2 regions of the Bradyrhizobium sp. Kon10 genome follow, and region 2 is predicted to be linked to the other one. Evidence: predicted binding sites of a transcription regulator. Region 2 holds the regulator's gene; the other holds the start of a gene.
What was found. Region 2 encodes LexA, which represses DNA repair genes until DNA is damaged. Its sites were predicted from a motif close to TGTTCNNNNTGTGTTCNG; they were not measured.
Positions count from the first base shown of each region.

Region 1: AC0L2O_RS24015 (helicase-related protein) is a predicted target of LexA. The motif match lies at 3,942-3,959, and genes of this name have one in related genera.

Region 1 covers NZ_JBVVOZ010000018.1:122,789-128,767, forward strand. The annotation lists partial or broken gene AC0L2O_RS24010 (RNA-binding S4 domain-containing protein) at 1-235, opposite strand, end outside; gene AC0L2O_RS24015 (helicase-related protein) at 260-3,661, opposite strand; gene AC0L2O_RS24020 (DUF3108 domain-containing protein) at 4,402-5,211, opposite strand; gene rpmB (50S ribosomal protein L28) at 5,752-5,979, shown strand, end outside.
Region 2 covers NZ_JBVVOZ010000005.1:116,897-122,875, forward strand. The annotation lists gene AC0L2O_RS09940 (ComEC/Rec2 family competence protein) at 57-2,354, shown strand; gene AC0L2O_RS09945 (hypothetical protein) at 2,537-2,968, opposite strand; gene AC0L2O_RS09950 (hypothetical protein) at 3,160-3,363, opposite strand; gene lexA (transcriptional repressor LexA) at 3,550-4,251, opposite strand; gene AC0L2O_RS09960 (molybdopterin molybdotransferase MoeA) at 4,428-5,639, opposite strand; gene AC0L2O_RS09965 (helix-turn-helix transcriptional regulator) at 5,744-5,979, opposite strand, start outside.

The DNA.
Region 1 (5,979 bases), on a different contig from region 2:
GCACGCGCGCCGATGACGCATCGCCGCGGCGCTCGTTGAAGGCGGCGACTTTCAAGACGCGTACGCTGCGATCGAGCGCAATCGTCAGCACGTCGCCGATCTTGACCGCATGCCCGGGCGATTTCTCGCGCACCCCGTTGATGCGGACGTGGCCGGACTCCACGAGCTCAGCCGCCGAGGTGCGCGCCTTCACCACCCGCGCATGCCATAGCCATTTGTCGAGCCGCTGCCGTTCGGTCGTGGGCGTTGTTCCTCTTGGCTATTCCTTGCGCCCCGCCAGCTGCTCTTTCAGCGCGGCCAGCTTGGCGAAGGGCGAGTTCGGATCGACCGGACGATCGCGCTCGCGCGGGTTCGCGCTCGAGGCGTAGGGACGCAGCGACGGCCCACCCTGGCGGTCGCGGCCCTTGTCGCGGTCGCGGCCACGATTGTCGCGGCCCTTGTCGCGATCGCCGCCGAACTTGCCCTTGTTGCGATCGCGATCCTTGTTGTCGCGATCCTTGCCCTCAAACCGGCGGTTCTTGTCGTCACGTCCCTCGGGACGCGGCGCGCCTTCGGCGCCATTTTCGCGCGGCTTGCGGAAATCCCTGCCGCCATCGCGACGATGACCGCCGTGGCGATGCCGCTGCTCGCCGCGCTTCTCGCCGTCGGCTGCCTGTGCCGCTTCGCCTTCGGCAGGCGCGGCGCCGACCTCAGCGCCCGCTTGCGGACGCGGCTGGTTGTGATGACGCTGGTGGCGATGGCGCTCGTGGCGCGGCTTGCGATCCTCGTGACGGCCGCCGGGACGCCAGACTTCGATGAGCTCGGGCTCGACGGGCGCAGCCGCGTCCGCAGGCGCAGCCGCATCGGCTGATGCGGCAGCTTCGGTCGCCAACGCCTCGGCGGGCGCCGCGTCGGCAGGTGCGGCGGCTTCTTCAGCCGGCGGAGCGATGCCGGGCGCATCTTCAGGCGTCACAGGCGTTTCAGGCAGGACTTCCAGCGCGGGCGCGGCCTCTTCGGCCGGCTCGTCATGCTGCTCCAGGCCGGGCGCGTCTTCGACGGTGACCGGCTCGGCGGCGGCTTCGATCGCGGCCTCCACGGGCGCTGCGGCGTTCTCAACCGAAGTCTCGGTGACGGCCGTCTCGGCCGAAGTCTCGCCGCTCGCCTCCGCGGGCGGCGTCTCCGCGGCAGCGGCATCCGCGACGACCGGCTTCGGCGGCAGCGGTGCGCGCTTCTCCATGCGATAGCCGAGCGCGCGCAGCACCGAGGCGAAGTCCTCGCCGGCGGATCCCGTCAGCGAGGTCATCGCCTGGGTCACGACAAAGCCGCGGCCGTCGAACGCGCCGGCGGGCTTCTCGCCGGAGGAATTTTCGCGCCAGGCCAGCGCCGGACGAATCAAATCGGCGAGACGCTCCAGAATGTCGACGCGCACGGCGCGCTCGCCGGCCTGCTTGTAGCCGAGCACGCGATAGGCATCGCGCGGCAGCTGCTTGTCGACCGGGAAAGAAGTGCGACCCGAACTTGCCAGATGCTGCGCGCCCGAGAGTGCCGAGAGATCGACATTGTCCTGCTTCAGCGCCCACAGCAGCGCTGCGAGCGCGCGCGCGGCGGGCTTGAGCAGGCCGGGGAAATAAAGGTGATAGGCGCCGAAGCGGACGCCGTATTTGCGCAAGGTCGCGCGCGAGGCCTGGTCGAGGTCCTTCAGCTCGTTCGCGATCCTGGGACGCTCGAGCACGCCGAGCGCCTCGACCAACTGATAGGCGATGCCGCGGGCAATGCCGGTGACGTCCTCGGCCTTGCTGAGCTCGAACATCGGCCCCAGCAGCTTTTCGATATGGGTCTTGAGCCAGAGGTCGAGCCGGGCCTGCACCTTCTCGCGCGGCGCGCCGGTCAGGCGCTCGTCGGAGATGATGCGGATGCGCGGATGCAGCGCCTCGTCGGCGGCGGTCAGTCGCGCCACGGCGTCGCCGGTCCAGCGGATGGTGCCGTCCGAGGTCAGCACGAACTGATCGTCGGGCGCGTTGCCGAGTTTCTCGGCGCGCGCGTTGATCTCGCCGGCGAGCACCGCTTGGGCGGCAGCCTGCAAGGCTTTCGCATCGGAGCCGGCTTCCGCCGCATCCGGTGCAAAGGTGAAGCCATCGAGGCGGCCGATGACATGGCCTTCGACGATGACTTCGCCGGTCTTGCCGATTTCCGTATTCAAGCTCGTGTTCTCCCGCAGGCGGCGCATCAATACACTGGTCCGGCGATCAACGAAACGCTCAGTCAAGCGTTCATGGAGCGCATCCGATAATTTATTTTCGACCTCCCGCGCGATCCCCTGCCAATGTTCGGGGTCGGCGAGCCAGTCCGGCCGGTTGGCGACGAAGGTCCAGGTGCGGACCTGCGCGATCCGGGCCGACAGCGTGTCGATGTCGCCATCGGTGCGGTTGGCCTGGTCGATCTGGGTCGCAATCCAGGCATCGGGAATGCGGCCCTTTTGCATCAGGAAGCCATATAGCGTCGTGACGAGCTCGGCATGGGCGGCCGGCGACAATTTCCGATAGTCCGGGACCTGGCAGGCTTCCCACAGCCGTTCCACCGCTTGCTTGCCATGCGCGACATCGCGCACCTCGACGTCGCGGGCGGCGTGGTCGAGCACGCGCATATCTTCCGCGATCGGCGCCCGCGTCAGTGCCTCATGGCCGGGGGCCAGGTTCAAGGAGACCTGGAGCGCGCCGAGCGAGGAGAAATCCAGCTTCGAATTGCGCCATTGCAGCACCTTCACGGGATCGAAGGTGTGGTTCTGGAGCGCATTGACCAGCTCGGGCTCGAACGGGCCGCAGCGGCCGGTGGTGCCGAACGTGCCGTTGCGGGTGGCGCGGCCGGCGCGGCCGGCGATCTGCGCGAATTCGACCGGCGTCAGGCGGCGGAACTGATAGCCGTCGAACTTGCGGTCGGAGGCAAAGGCGACGTGGTCGACGTCGAGATTGAGGCCCATGCCGACGGCATCGGTGGCGACGAGGTAATCGACGTCGCCGCTCTGGAACATCGCCACCTGCGCATTGCGCGTGCGCGGCGACAGCGAGCCGAGCACGACGGCGGCGCCGCCATGCTGGCGCCGGATCAGCTCGGCGATGGCGTAGACCTCGTCGGCCGAGAACGCCACGATCGCGGTGCGCCGCGGCTGGCGCGTGATTTTGCGGTCGCCGGCGAATTCGAGCTGCGACAGCCGCGGCCTGGTGATCATGGAGACGCCGGGCAAGAGCCGCTCGATGATCGGGCGCATGGTCGCGGCGCCCAGCAGCAGCGTCTCGTCGCGACCGCGGCGGTTGAGGACGCGGTCGGTGAAGACGTGGCCGCGTTCGAGATCGGAGGCGATCTGGACCTCGTCGACGGCGAGGAAGGAGACGTCGAGATCCCGCGGCATCGCCTCGACGGTCGAGACCCAGTAGCGCGGCGATTTCGGCTTGATCTTCTCCTCGCCGGTGATCAGCGCGACGGCTTCGGAGCCGGCGCGATCGGCGATCTTGTTGTAGACCTCGCGCGCGAGCAGCCGCAGCGGCAGCCCGATCATGCCCGAGGAATGCGCGAGCATCCGTTCGATGGCCAGATGGGTCTTGCCGGTGTTGGTGGGCCCGAGCACCGCAGTGACGCCAGCGCCAGGGGCGCGCTCGGAGGCGAAGGGGGAAGGAGAAAAGGGCATCTGGGGGATTAGGTAATGGCGATTGGGGCGAATGTCAGTGCTGTTTGGGGCGGGGGCGCCGAAGGGGCTGGAATCACCCTTGCCCCGCTTTCTCCGCTGTCATGCCCCGGCTCGACCGGGGCATCCAGTACGCCGCGACCTCTCCGCTCAACCACAGCCGTCTCGGCGTACTGGATCGCCCGGTCAGGCCGGGCGATGACACATTGGGTGTGGGAGCCGCTTCCCCAATCCTCGCGCAACTGTCTCACTTTGCGACGCTTTTCCCGCTGCTCTTAAGCTTCGGAACGAGGTGGGAACGAATCGCGGCCGAATCGCTGACTCCCAGGAGAGTCCCGTTCCGTTCACGCAACATGTCGCGGGACCCCCTGTTTGCTGCACTAGATGGAGTTTTGCCCGGCCGCACAAGCGGCGTTTCGAGGGCGCGTTCCTTAAAGCTGGGGATGGCGTGGAGTCGAATCAGAATCGGGGAGGAGTCAAATGGATTCGGGGGTGCGGGGCCTGCCAAGGCAAAAAGGGCGAAAACAACCCCATGCACAGTAGGTAAGTGGTTGGAATAGAACACTTTCGTACCCTCCCCTGGAGGGGGAGGGTCGGCGCTCGTTGAGCGTAGCGAAACGAGCGACGGGGTGGGGTGATCTCTCCACGCGGGCACTGCCCAAGAGGAGAGATCACCCCACCCCGCTCGCGCTGCGCGCGATCGACCCTCCCCCTCCAGGGGAGGGTAAGAGAGAGGACGCCCCCTACTGCGTCTTGGCGAGCCGGGGCGGCTGGGGGGCGGTGATGAAGCTGGTGGCTTCCAGCATGGCGGGGCCGAGCGGGGTCGGCACTTTCAGCCAGAACGGCACCAGGATGCGGGTGCCGGCGACCGGGGCGAAGGCGATCTCGATGTTGCGCTGGGCGGCGAGGTACTTGATCACGGGGCGGTCGGGGATGTAGCCGGCCACCGGCACGAAGAACAGCGAGCAGACCACGACCGGGCCGTGATAGCCCTTTTCCGCCTTGACGCTTTCCATGCGCTTGAAATCGAGCTTGAGCTCGTAACGCATGCGGCCGTCGAACACGGCGGCGCTGCTGTGGCAGGCGTCCGGCGTCAGCACATCGCCGGTGCCGGGCACGCGCAGCAGCGAGGCGGTCATCGGATCCCAGACGCCGCGGCGATGCGCCTCGGTGACGACGATGCGGTCGGCATCGACCGGCGGCTCCGGCACAATGCCGAACTCCTTCACATTGCCCTTGTCGAGCGTGATGTGGATCTCTTCGGTCTTCTTCGAGGTGGTGGTGGTGGCCTGGTAGGCGGTCGCCACCAGCGCGCCGTTGACCACGCGCCCCTGCGAGGCGCCGGTGCCGGATCCGTTGGCGATGGTTTTCAGCAGGCCCGAGGTGCCGCCGGAGGCCGCGGCCGAGAACACGTCCTCCTGGATGTCGATGGTCCAGGCGCCCTTGCCGACGGGAATGCCTGCCAGCGTCGCCTCATACTGCGCCTCGAGCTTGCCCTGCGCCGCCGCCGGCTTCGCCCCCCATGCCAGCACGAGCCCGAAAAGGGCCGCCAAGGCCAGCCGGCCAGCGGACCGCAGCCGGGGCAGATGAGGGGTCAGGGTGTGCACGAAGCCATCCAGTGGACGTCAGTTTGCTAGGTAAGCCAAAAATCGCAGGAAGCAATGCGTCCGGGCGAAGGGCCCGGTCTCCGGGCCAAAGGCTTTACGGAACTTGGGCGCACTTTTCACGGCCGATTACGCCCTTTATGTGATGGTAAGCGGTTTTAAACACTGCCGTTTTGGTGATGAGGAACGGGATCTCCATCGACATATTCCGCTGTCATGCCCCGCGAAGGCGGGGCATCCAGTACGCCGCGGCGTCTCGCTTCCAGCCGCGCGGTCTCTGGAATACTGGATCGCCCGGTCAAGCCGGGCGATGACACCTGATATGAGGCCTGAGATCCCTGCGCCGACGGCGGAAAAAGGCCCGTCGTCTTGACGTCCCGCCGCTTCCCCCCTATACGTCCGCCGCTCCCTGCAAGGACAGAGAATTTGCCCCCGTGGCGCCCCGGATGGCGGCCGCACATCGTTGGGGGAAAGATAGAGGATTTTGACATGTCTCGCCGCTGCGAACTGACGGCCAAGGGCCCCCTCGTCGGCCACAAGGTCAGCCACTCCAACATCAAGACCAAGCGCCGCTTCCTGCCGAACCTGGTCAACGTGACCTTCATCAGCGAAGCGCTGGGCCGCAACGTGCGCCTGCGCGTCTCCACCAACGCGGTCAAGAGCGTCGACCACAATGGCGGCCTCGACGCCTACATGCTCAAGGCCAAGGCCGACACC
Region 2 (5,979 bases):
GCCTGCCTACACGTTCCGGTAGCTTCGAGCTCCGTTGCGTATTGTCAGGTGTAACGATGGCGGAGCCCGGGCGGCCAGTACGCTCCCAAGGGATCGCACAAGGGATCGCGGGAACTTGGCCCGTGGGCCGCCCCGCGTCCGCCGGCGGCTTTGCGCCAGCGGGCTTCGGCGTCTGGCCCTCACTGGTCGAGACGCTGCGCGAATGGGGGCGGGCTGAGGCCGGCGCCGGGCGGCTGTTTCCCTGGGTCCCCATCGCCTTCGGCTGCGGGATCGCGCTCTATTTTGCCGCCGATCGTGAGCCGGTGCTTTGGGTCGTAGCCGCGACCGCGGCCGTGCTCTCGCTCGGCGCTATGCTGTTGCGGCGAGGCCGATTCTTCGCGCCAGCCATCATGATCGCGGCGGTCGCGGCCGGCTTTGCGATGGCGACCTGGAAGACCGCGCGCATCGCTCATGCCGTGCTGGCAAAGCCGCTCTATTCCGTGTCGCTGTCGGGCTTCGTCGAGACGCGTGACATCCGTGAGCGCACCGACCGGTTCGTGCTCCGCGTCACCGCGATGGAGACCCAACGCGGCGACATCCAGCTGGAGCGTGTACGGCTGTCGGTGCGCAAGGGGACGGCCCCCGAAGTCGGCAGCTTCGTGCAGTTGAAGGCGCGGCTGATGCCGCCGCTCTCGCCATTGCGGCCCGGCAGCTACGACTTCTCGCGCGACATGTTCTTCCAGGGCATCGGTGCCTCCGGTTTCGCGATGGGGGCAATCACGGTGGCGCCCCCGCCCGAAGCCGGGGGCATCAGGCTGCGCTACGCCGCAATGATGCAGGGGCTGCGCGACGCCATCGACGCACGCATCCGTGCCACCCTCGACGGCGACAACCGCGCCATCGCGACCGCGCTGCTGACCGGACGCCGCGACGCGATCACCACGCCCGTCAATGATGCGATGTTCATCTCGGGGCTCGGCCATGTGCTGTCGATCTCGGGTTACCATATGGCCGTGGTCGCCGGCGTCGTGTTCTTCGCGGTGCGGGCGCTGCTCGCGCTCATTCCTGGGTTGGCCGCCGGCTTCGCAATCAAGAAATGGTCGGCGGCGGCCGCACTGTTCGCCGCCGCGTTCTATCTCCTGCTGTCGGGCGCGGAAGTGGCCACGCAGCGATCGTTCTTCATGACGGCGGTGGTGTTGATCGCCGTGATCGTCGATCGCCGCGCCATTACTTTCCGCACCCTCGCGGTGGCAGCCCTGATCGTGCTTGCGGTCGCGCCGGAGGCGCTGGTGCATCCGAGCTTCCAGATGTCGTTCGCGGCGACGCTGGGGCTCGTGGCGCTGGTGCAGGTCGGCATGCCGAACCTGTTTGCCTCGCCGGATCATTCGACCACTGCGCGGATCGCGATGTGGGGTGGGCGCGAGATCGCGATGCTGTTCATGGCCTCCATGATCGCGGGGCTTGCGACCACGCCCTACGCAGCCTTCCACTTTCACCGCGTCACGCCGTACGGCGTGCTCGCCAATCTCGGCGCCATGCCGGTGGTTTCGGCGCTGGTGATGCCTGCCGGGCTGTTGGGCTTGCTTGCGGCGCCGTTCGGACTGGACGGCGTGTTCTGGTGGCTGATGGGGATCGGCATCGATTGGATGATCGCGGTCACGCGATGGGTCGCGGCATTGCCGGGCGCGGTCGGCCATATCGGCGCCTTCGGCACCGCGCCCCTGGTCGCGGCGAGCCTCGGGCTCGTCCTGATGGGATTGTTGCGCACGCCGCTGCGTTGGTCGGGCGCGCTGGTGCTGCTGGTTGCGATCCTTTGGGGCTTGTCCGTCCGGCAACCCGACATCCTGATCGCCGGTGACGGGCAGAGCGTCGCGGTGCGGGGCAGGGACGGGCAGCTGCATCTGATCAGGATGAACAAGGACAGCTTTCTGCTCAAGGAATGGCTGGCGGCCGACGCCGATCCGCGTGATGCCGGCAGTGCGTCGCTGGCCGATGGCGTCTCGTGCGACGATTTGGGCTGCGTCACGCCGCTCGCCGACGGGCGCCTGGTCGCAGTTGCGTTGCGCATCGGCGCGCTGGCCGATGATTGCAATCGTGCCGCGCTGGTGGTGACCGCCCGGCCGGCGCCGCCGGATTGCACGGCGATGGTGGTCGATCGTCAGCGTCTCGCAAGCCAGGGCGCGCTCGCGCTGATGCGGCGTGGTGATGGTTTTGCCGTTCAGGCGGTGAAGGCAAGGGGCGCAGACCGTCCCTGGTCGCCGGCTGCCGCAGGCGCGGCGGATTATGATGGCAGCCTCGCGCCGAAGACGAAGACAGCGTCTCCCCGGAGCAATGACGCAACGCCGTCCGAGGCCGATCTCCAAGCCGAGGACTGAAAGCCGAGGGCTGGATTTGACCTCTCAGCCGATCGTCGGGCCGGAATGGCTGGCCGTCCGACGTGCGGCGGGCGGATCCCATTCGATCGGCTTTGCGAGATGCAAACCGCTCCAGTTCGCCGGCCTCGGCCGGCGATGGGCATTTCAATCCGGGCCTCGACCCCTCGTTGGGGTCGGCGGCGTCAGCCGATCGGCAGGCGGGTGATCGTTGGCTGCCTGTCGGCTATCTCTGGCTTTTGCTCCCGCTCGCCGAGCGGCTGGGTCACCGGCAATTGCAGCACGGTGGCGCGCTGGCCTTCGACGAGCTGCGTCACCAGCACGTATTTGCCGTCCGGAAATTCGATGGCGTCGTGATGGCGATCGGGAATGTGCGGATCGACCTTGCCGAACTTGCCGACGCGGGAGTTGATGGTGCGCGTCCAGATCCAGCGATTGTCGTAGCGGACGCTGTCGGCGAAGGCGAGCTCCGTTCCCGGCAGCAGACAGACCGCGACCGACATATCGGCTTCGGAGGCGAAGCCGCGCGTCGAGGTGCCGCGGAAAGTTGTCGTGACGATTGTCTCGCCGACTTCTGCGGGACGCGTCGCGACGGCGTGCAGGCTGTAGTCACACATCGGGGTGCTCCTCAATCAGGATAGCGACCCGCGCCTCTTCTGAGGCGCAGGCCTCTATCAGAGTAGAAGCCTGCAAGCGTCTGCTTGGTTGTGGGCAAATCTGCGGCTTGGTTCGCGCGCTGCAATCACAATATCTTTTTCAATTGCGCGAGGAACAAAGCCTGCTCCCGTGCATTCGGGCAGTTTCGCCATTAGCGGCCAGCGGGCGCCGACCAGCCGGAATATTGCCAGGCCCGTTGCGACGGCTGCTCGACCGCGTTGCGGGCATTGCGGAATTGCTCGCTCGTCGCCCGCGCTGCTTTGCCGAGATGGTGCTGTGACTGCGCCGCGAGGGCTTGCGACGCTGATGCTGCGATCAGCGCCATCGCGACAGTGCTCAGAATAATGCTGCGCATGGTTCTCTCCTCGGTCTCTCAAAGCCCTGCGAAGCGGTGTGTGCTTCGTCGCGGCGTGCCGAGGATGTAGCGCTGGAGGGGTGGCCGGATAATCTGTGCAAAACCAGAAAGACTATCCAGCCGGAGCGGACAATCGTCCGCTCCAATCGCTCGTGCGCGGCGGCCTGCCGACCGTCCGCAGCCGGCTCAATACTTCCGGTAAAGCCCGATCAGCTTGCCCTGAATCTTCACCCGGTTGGGCGGCAGGATGCGAACCTCATACGAGGCGTTCGCCGGCTCGAGCGCGATCGAGGCGCCGCGGCGCCGGAAACGTTTCAGCGTTGCCTCCTCGTCGTCGATCAGCGCCACAACGATGTCGCCGGTATCGGCGCTCTCGTTACGCTGGATCAGCGCCATGTCGCCGTCGAGGATACCGGCATCGACCATGGAATCGCCGCGCACTTCGAGCGCGTAGTGCTCACCGGAGCCGAGCATGTCAGGCGGCACGCTGATGGTGTGGCTGCGGGTCTGCAACGCTTCGATCGGCGTACCGGCCGCGATCCGGCCCATCACGGGCACCGCGACGGGGCGCTCGCCGTCATCCGCCGACCCGCTGGAGCTCGCGCGGACCTTGCCGAGATTGCCCTCGATGACGCTGGGCGTGAACCCGCGGCGGCTGCCGGCCGCGGCCTGAAGCTCCGGCAGCTTGATCACCTCGATGGCGCGGGCGCGGTTGGGCAGGCGCCGGATGAAGCCGCGCTCCTCGAGCGCGGTGATCAGGCGATGGATGCCCGATTTCGAGCGCAGATCGAGCGCGTCCTTCATCTCGTCGAAGGAGGGCGGCACGCCGCTTTCCTTCAGCCGCTCGCTGATGAACCGCAGAAGCTCGTATTGTTTGCGCGTTAACATCTCGACCAAATTCCCCCGGTTGATGTCGTTCGATTCCGAGACGCTGAGTTCAGCGATGAGCCGCTACATGCTCGAAACAAATCATGAACGGACACTATATGTTCGATATGTGTTCCGCAACTGCTTAATTTAGCGTGAACGCGACAAACTTCGCGGAACGCGAGCGAGCGACGCGTTCAGACCGGCAATCGCAGCACCTCGCAGGGCGTGCCTGCCTCGGCCTTCGGCGCAAACGGCGCACGTACGAGAAGTGCCTGTGCGGCAGCCAGATTCGCGAGCAGCGAGGAATCCTGATGACTCACGGGATGAGCGATGAGGGTGCCGTCGTCGCGCAATTCAAGGCGCGCGCGAAGATAGTCCTCGCGCTGGTCGTTGGCACCGACATCGCGGCCGAGCACGGCGCGTTCGCGACGGTGGTGAATCACTTCGCGGCCCGAGAGCGCGCGAATCAGCGGCACCATGAACAGGAACGCACAGACGTAGGACGACACGGGATTGCCGGGCAGGCCGATCACGCGCATCGCGCCGAGCTGACCGTGCATCATCGGCTTGCCCGGGCGAATCGCGATCTTCCAGAACGCCATCGAGATGCCTTCGGCCTCGAGCGCCGGCTTGACCAGGTCGTGGTCGCCAACCGAGGCGCCGCCGGTGGTGATCAGGACATCCGCCCCGCTGTCGCGGGCGCGGCGGATGCCGGCCGTGGTCGCCTCAACCGTGTCGGCGGCGATGCCGAGGTCGATGGTCTCGGCGCCTTCGCTGCGCGCGAGCGCGTGCAGGGCATAGCCGTTGGAATAAACGATCTGACCCGCGCCGGGGGTGACGCCGGGCATCACCAGCTCATCGCCGGTTGCGAGGATCGCAACTCTCGGCCGGCGGCGGACGGGCAGGCGCGGATGGTTCATCGCGGCCGCGAGCGCCAGGTCACGCTCGGTGAGTCGGGTTCCTCGCTTCAGCAGCAAATCGCCTTCGCGAAAATCGACGCCGGCAAGGCGGATGTGCCGTCCGATGAGGGCGGCTTCCTTGATCGTGACGCGCTTGCCCTCGACCGCAGTATCCTCCTGGATCACGACCGCATCCGCGCCATCGGGAACGACGCCGCCTGTGAAAATCCGTACGGCTTCGCCAGCGCCCACCGTTCCCGCGAACGGCCGGCCGGCTGCGACCTCGCCAATCAGATTGAGCTGTGCATCGATCCTGGCCGCGTCGGCGGCGCGCACTGCGTAGCCGTCCATGGCCGACATCGCCTGCGGTGGCTGCGTACGGCGCGCCGCGAGATCGCGCGCCAGCACCCGGTGCCAGGCCTCGTCGAGCGCAACCATCTCTTCCGCCAGCGGCTCTGCGCCGGCAAGCACCGCGGCAAGCGCGTCGGAAACCGGCATGAGGGCCACGGTGAAAACTCCTGCTCGGGCAATACGACAATCGGGTCGCGGCAAGCGTTCTAGCCGACAGTGGCCGTCGAGGCAAAACGGACGTGCATGCGCGTGGACGCAGCTTATCTATGGAGCAATAGCCGCACCAGTTCGGCCTGCCGGTTCACGCCCGTCTTGTCGAAGATTTTCGACAGATGGCTGCGCGCGGTTCCGTCGGTGATCCCTAGCCGTTCCGCCGTCGCTTTGCGGCCGCCGCCCTTGACGATCTCGAGCGCAAAGGCGGCTTCTGCACGAGTGAGGCCGTAACGCGTGCGCAAAGCGTCGAGTCTTGATCTCGCGTCCGGCTCGGGGTCGGTGA